DNA from 3 places in the Ferdinandcohnia sp. Marseille-Q9671 genome. Region 1 is predicted to be linked to each of the others. Evidence: predicted binding sites of a transcription regulator. Region 1 holds the regulator's gene; each other region holds the start of a gene.
The links. Region 1 encodes LexA, which represses DNA repair genes until DNA is damaged. Its sites were predicted from a motif close to CGAACATATGTTCG; they were not measured.
Positions count from the first base shown of each region.

Region 1 (2,284 bases):
AGGGAAACAGTTAAAAGGGATGAAACGTTTAGGATATATTGCGTTAGCGATTGGAATTGGTGCACTGTTGTTCACGGATACAACAACTGTGGATACGTCTGAGTCAGCAAGAAATGCACTTGAAAACCAAATTTCAACAGCTATATCCGCAGGTGTTGTACTCCTTGAAAATGATGAAAATCTAGGGGCGCAGGATTACACAATAACGCATGCCTCTGATCTGGATGAGACGAAAATTTGGGTTTGGGATTATGCAGCAGAGGACGGCGACTATGTCCAAGTTTTGGTTGATGGCACCCCCGTTTCGGAATCTTTTATGATTCAGCATAAACCAAGGGAATTAACGGTACCATCGACAGGATCTGTCCAGATAAAAGGAATCCGAGATGGTGGTGGTGGGATTACCTATGCCGTGCGTTATGACATTAATGGAACAAGCTATTTCAACACCGCGCCAGAAGGGGAGTTTAATACGTATGAGTTGGTGAGGTGAGGGGAAGATTTGATAGGCGTGAGGAACGCTTATTATAGGAGAGTTTTATCCTTAACTTTTTTCCGTAAAAAAGACACGCCTACAATACAAATGTTTGATGCTATAAAAAATAAAATGAAATGCTATTTTGAAGAGATGCATTATCCTGGTCAATAAAAATGTTTTTGATAATGTTCCGTACACAAATTCATCGTTGAGAACGTGAGCAATGTATGACAATGTACTAAGTTTAATGGACCCTTGACACGATTGGTGTTGAGGGTTTTTTTGGTTTAGGAAATTATAAAAATCAACCTTGTGGACAAGTTGTAAATGAGTTTATCTACATCCAGCTCCAGCGCCTAGCCCCTCGAGGTCATAAGCCAATCCGTCAAGAAGGTCAAAGAGCAACCTTCTCACCGTCTCGTCTTATGCTTGTCGGGGCTGATCAAGGCGCTTGCGCTTTTGTTCTTGCAAACAAAAGGAACATTCGTCTGAATGTTCCTGGATTATCAATGAATGTTTCGATAGACACCTATAACTTTACCTAAAATTGATACATTTTTAAGAATAATTGGGTCTAACATAGAATTCTCTGGCTGTAATCGAATATGATCCTTTTCTTTAAAGAAGCGCTTTACGGTAGCTTCATCTTCTTCTGTCATTGCAACCACGATATCGCCGTTGTTAGCGGAGATTTGTTGTCTAACGATAACGAAGTCTCCATCAAGTATTCCTGCTTCAATCATACTGTCACCCATAATTTCAAGCATAAAAATTTGATCGTCGTGTGCAGCAAAACGGTCAGGTAATGGAAAATACTCCTCAATGTTCTCAACTGCGGTTATTGGCTGACCTGCAGTAACCTTTCCTATTACAGGTACATTGATAACGTTAGCGGTTGGAATTGTTTCGTTTTCATCGACCTGTAAGACCTCAATAGCACGAGGCTTTGTTGGATCTCTTCTTATTAAACCTTTGCTTTCTAGCCGGGACAAATGTCCATGAACAGTAGAACTTGAAGCTAGTCCTACAGCTTCTCCTATTTCCCTCACGGAAGGTGGATAACCCTTGTCTTTGACTTCTTGTTTAATGTAATTCAAAATATCCTGCTGTCTTTTAGAAAGCTTTGTCATCCCGCTCATCCCCTATATAGTAATTTTTATATTGTTCTATGTATTTTCATTCCTTTTGAAAGTGTTCGGTGAGAACCTTTGGTTATTAAAAATACCGAAATTCTTAAGTAGAGTATAGCATGTTTTACTAGTTTATACAAACATAAGTTCGAATTTTTGTTGACACAAAACATTTGTTCGGTTTATAATAAAATCAACAAATGCGAACGAACATTCTTATAGGAGTGAAACAAGATGTTGAAAAAATTACAAAGCGGGTTTATCTATTATATTCTTTTTCTGTTGTTAAGTATGGGCATGGTTTTTATAACAGCAAGTTAACTTGCATTTACATAAAATTGTGAAGAATAGAGGGATGTAGAATACTTGTAAAATACCTTTTCTTCTAGTACTATGAACTATGATTTAGAAAAGATAATTTTAAGGAGATATTCTATGCTTTCAAAAGATAAAATAGATCGGATCAATACACTTGCAAAAAAAGCTAAGTCAGTTGGTCTTTCTGAGCAGGAAAAGGAAGAACAGCAAGAACTAAGGCAGGAGTATTTGCGAGTATTTAGGAACTCAATGACAAATACATTGCACTCAGTAAAGGTCGTTGATCCGGAAGGTAAGGATGTAACACCCAAAAAGTTAAAAGATAGCAAACGAAAAAGATTACATTAACAAAGAATAC
Region 1 is NZ_CDRJTA010000004.1:1,071,484-1,073,767, forward strand. Features, by position in the region: gene ACWNMY_RS20530 (hypothetical protein) at 1-493, shown strand, start outside; gene lexA (transcriptional repressor LexA) at 985-1,608, opposite strand; gene ACWNMY_RS20540 (DUF896 domain-containing protein) at 2,044-2,274, shown strand.

Region 2 (2,284 bases), on a different contig from region 1:
AGTTATCACTCGACTTTAGAACGAAAAATCAACGAAATGAAATATGCACAGCTATTAATAGATGGGTCTAGTTTTGCTATAATGGAGAAATGGAAAGATGAATGGAGGATCTTCATGTACGATTTTAAAGAGTGGAGACATGTATTTAAACTTGATCCAAATAAAGAACTAAACGATGAGCAATTAGAGGCAATATGTGAATCCGGAACGGACGCCATTATTGTCGGAGGAAGTGATGGTGTAACATTAGATAATGTACTTTCTCTAATGTCACGTATCCGTCGTTATACAGTACCATGTGTATTGGAAATTTCAAATATTGAGTCAGTGACCCCTGGCTTTGATTTATACTTTATCCCGACTGTATTAAATAGCAATAGCACAAGATGGATGATGGGATTACATCATGATGCTGTGAGAGAATATGGTGAAGTTATGAATTGGGATGAAATGATTATGCAAGGTTATTGCATACTAAATCATGACTGCAAAGCTGCAAAGCTAACTGGTGCGACTACATCACTGAGTAAGGAAGATGTTGTAGCCTACGCGACCATGGCTGAAAAAATGTTTTCATTACCTATTTTTTATATTGAATATAGTGGCAGCTATGGGGATAAGGAAATTGTCTCTGCGGTGAAAGACACATTACAAACTACAAAGCTATTTTATGGCGGTGGAATTAAAACAGCTGACCAAGCGAAAGAAATGGGTAGGTATGCAGACACGATCGTCGTAGGAAATAGTGTGTATGAAGACCTAAATTCCGCACTTAAAACGGTACAGGCTGTTAAGGGGTAATCCTTATTGAAATCATATATAAATATCATGTAAAATAGAACATATGTTTGATATGCTTTTTCTAGGTCTAGGGAATCATTCAGACTAGGTAAGGTGTAGCCTCTTTGTGGACTCAGATTTATTAATAATCTGGGTGCAGATTGTCAAGGCGTATTTGATGATGGGACGGTGAAGAATATGCAATTTATCAGCAATAAATTACTAGCGGGTTTAAATAAAGAACAACAAGAGGCTGTGAAAGCAACAGATGGTCCTCTGTTAATTATGGCAGGTGCGGGAAGTGGTAAAACCCGTGTGTTAACACATAGAATAGCCTATTTAATGGTTGAAAAAGAAGTAGCGCCGTGGAATATTTTAGCAATTACTTTTACCAATAAGGCCGCTAGGGAAATGAGAGAGCGTGTTCAAGGCATCCTTGGTGGAGCTGCGGATGAAATTTGGATATCTACGTTCCACTCCATGTGTGTACGAATCTTACGAAGAGATATTGACCGTATGGGGTTCAACCGCAATTTTTCAATATTAGATTCAACGGACCAACTTTCCGTGATTAAAAGTATTTTGAAAGAAAAGAATCTCGATCCGAAAAAATATGATCCACGAATGATACTTGGGATGATTAGTAGTGCTAAAAATGAGCTAACAACTCCTGAAGAATATGCGAAAACAGCAGGGGGGATGTTTGAACAAGTTGCAAGTGATGTCTATACGCTGTATCAAAAAAGACTTCGGAAAAACCAATCGCTTGATTTCGATGATTTAATCATGACGACAATCCAACTGTTTCAAAGAGTTCCTGAGGTATTGGAATTTTACCAACGAAAGTTTCAGTATATCCATGTAGACGAGTATCAAGATACAAACCGTGCTCAATATATGTTGGTTAAACTACTTGCTTCAAGGTTTAAGAACCTATGTGTTGTCGGTGATTCCGATCAGTCGATTTATCGTTGGCGTGGTGCAGATATTGCTAATATCCTTTCTTTTGAAAAAGATTATAGTAACGCGAAAGTGATCCTTCTTGAACAGAATTACAGGTCAACGCAGCGAATTCTACAAGCAGCAAATCAAGTAATTGAAAACAATGTGAATCGAAAACCTAAAAAACTTTGGACTGAAAATGATGAAGGGAAAAAAATTTCATATTTCCGTGCAGATAGTGAATCAGGCGAGGCACAATTTGTCGCTGGGAAAATACGTGAATTAGTCGATAGTGGAAAGCGTTCCTTTGCAGATATCGCCATTTTATATCGAACAAATGCTCAATCCCGTGTAATGGAGGAAGTTTTATTAAAGTCTAATATTTCCTACCAGATCGTGGGCGGAATCAAGTTCTATGACCGAAAAGAAATCAAGGACTTATTGGCGTATTTACGTGCGATTGCGAACCCTGATGATGATATTAGCTTAACAAGAATTATTAATGTTCCTAAACGAGGGATTGGCGCAACTTCAATTGACAAAATTGCGAACTACGCAATTG
Region 2 is NZ_CDRJTA010000003.1:19,923-22,206, forward strand. Features, by position in the region: gene ACWNMY_RS12845 (heptaprenylglyceryl phosphate synthase) at 115-801, shown strand; gene pcrA (DNA helicase PcrA) at 979-2,284, shown strand, end outside.
Region 2: the regulator LexA is predicted to act here: its motif matches at 838-851, upstream of pcrA (DNA helicase PcrA).

Region 3 (2,284 bases), on a different contig from region 1:
TTTAGCTAGAAAGGAGACTTATTTAATGAAGAATGATTTTTATTCTATAGGGGAATTCTCCGATAGAACGGGCATCTCGATAAGAACCCTGCACTATTATGATGAAATTGGATTACTTTCACCTGATAAGCACCCATCATCGGGCCATCGCCAATACACAAACAAAGATCTACTTACCTTGCAGAAAGTTGTTAGTTTCAAATTTCTAGGTTATAGCTTAGAACAAATAGGGGAAATGATTCATGAATCTAGCTTTGACCTTAGTTTAAACGAGTCTTTACAGATTCAGAAAAAAGCTTTTGAAGAGAAGAAAGAGCAGATTGAGTCTGCACTTTCTGCCATTACTCGTACAATAGCGTTACTCCAAGAAGAGGGGGAGGTTGATAGTGCTGTTCTAATGAGTCTGATTAATAGTACCCAAACCGAAAAAGAACAACGTCTTTGGCTAGAGCAGCATACAAAGCCAGACATTGTAGAGTATTTTTATAATAAATCAGAAGAAGAGCGGCTAGCCTTGGATAAGGAGTTTATTCAATTATCAAAAGAAGTTAAGCGTTTATATGGTAAGCCAGTTCATAATCTAGAGGTTCAGGCTATGATAGATAAATACTTGAAAGCTTCCTTTTCTTTTATAGGTGAAGATGCTATGCATGCCTTAGCCGAGTTAAACCTTACAGAGACAGATGAGGAACTTCTCTTAATGAACCTTGAAAAAATGGCACCTTCGCCTTACACAGCAGAAGAGGAAAAGTGGCTCAATGAGGCAATGGAATATTATATGTCTCAGAATATGGTTGATGTTGACGATTCTAAGTGAATTTTAGAAATTTTATTAGACCTTCGGAAATAGGATTTGCCATTTTATGTATGATGCGGATGCTTTTATGAAGCAACTTGTAGTCAAACCATGCGCAAACCTATTTGCGCATGATTTTATTACCTTTTTACTTAAAAACCATGCGCAAGTGGAAGAATGTTACAATTAGTCGTGCTCTCAGCGTATATTTTTCCATTATCTGTATGATGCGAATGGTTTTAGTAATCCACTTGTAGTCAAAGCTGCGCAAAACTCTTTGTTTTATTACCTTTTCACTCGTTAATCCTGTGCCCTCAGAGTGTTTTTTCTCAGACCGGTTTTTTCAAGTCGTTACGTATTCATATATCACATCATTTATGATGTCGTACAGGGCTTCCTCTGGTTCGGCATTCTGCCGCTTTTTGATCTTTATGATTAATCCTCTATAATCCTCTTCAGATAATGGCACGGAATCGCTATCGTGCTGATATTGATAAAAGTAATTTCGAATCAATTTTCGAATGAATTTCTCATCCATTAAACGGCACCTCTTTTTCTACTTACCCTATTATAGTACGTTTCCGAAATGATTCTCCACTAACTTCTGTTTTAAATTTCCATTGAAATCGAACGTATATTCTCTTATCATTAAGAATATGATACGAACATACATTCTTTTTGGAGATGATGTACATGGTGGATTACAGCAAGCTACCCGTTCAAAAGATTTTGTGCGTGGATATAAAGAGCTTTTACGCAAGCTGTGCCGCAGTTTTATTAGGTCTTGATCCGCTTGAGTGCTATTTGGCGGTCGTCGGGGATACGGAGAGACAGGGAAGTATCGTACTTGCGGCTTCGCCAAAACTAAAGCAAGAATTTGGGATAAAAACAGGATCAAGATTGTTTGAAATCCCAAAGGATCCAAGAATTCAGCTTGTGAATCCCAAAATGGCAACCTATTTACGAATTTCAACTGAAATTACAAGGCTTTTTAATCGATATGTACCGAAAAGTGCAATCCATGTTTATAGCGTAGATGAAAGTTTTATAAAAATTGATGGGACCGAGAAATTATGGGGAGATGCGACAACAATCGCTCGTAAAATAAAACAAGAACTTGAGGCTGAGTATGGTCTTACCTGTGCAATCGGGATTGGACCTAATATGCTGATGTCAAAGCTTTGCTTAGATTTGGAAGCGAAGAAAAAAGGAATTGCAGAATGGACGTATGAAGATATTCCCGAAAAACTATGGCCAGTTTCTCCATTACGGGAAATGTGGGGAATCGGGAGTAGGGTAGAACGGACCTTACATGGGATGGGAATCACGACAGTTGGTCAGCTTGCCCATTACCCACTCGAACTGCTTGAAAAGAAATTTGGAGTTATGGGAAATCAGCTTTATTACCATGCGTGGGGTGTTGATTTATCAGAAATTGGTGCTCCTATTATGCAGGGACAAATTAGCTTTGGGAAAAGCCAGGTTCTT
Region 3 is NZ_CDRJTA010000001.1:598,830-601,113, reverse strand. Features, by position in the region: gene ACWNMY_RS03250 (MerR family transcriptional regulator) at 26-817, shown strand; gene ACWNMY_RS03245 (YqzH family protein) at 1,140-1,334, opposite strand; gene ACWNMY_RS03240 (Y-family DNA polymerase) at 1,490-2,284, shown strand, end outside.
Region 3: the regulator LexA is predicted to act here: its motif matches at 1,459-1,472, upstream of ACWNMY_RS03245 (YqzH family protein).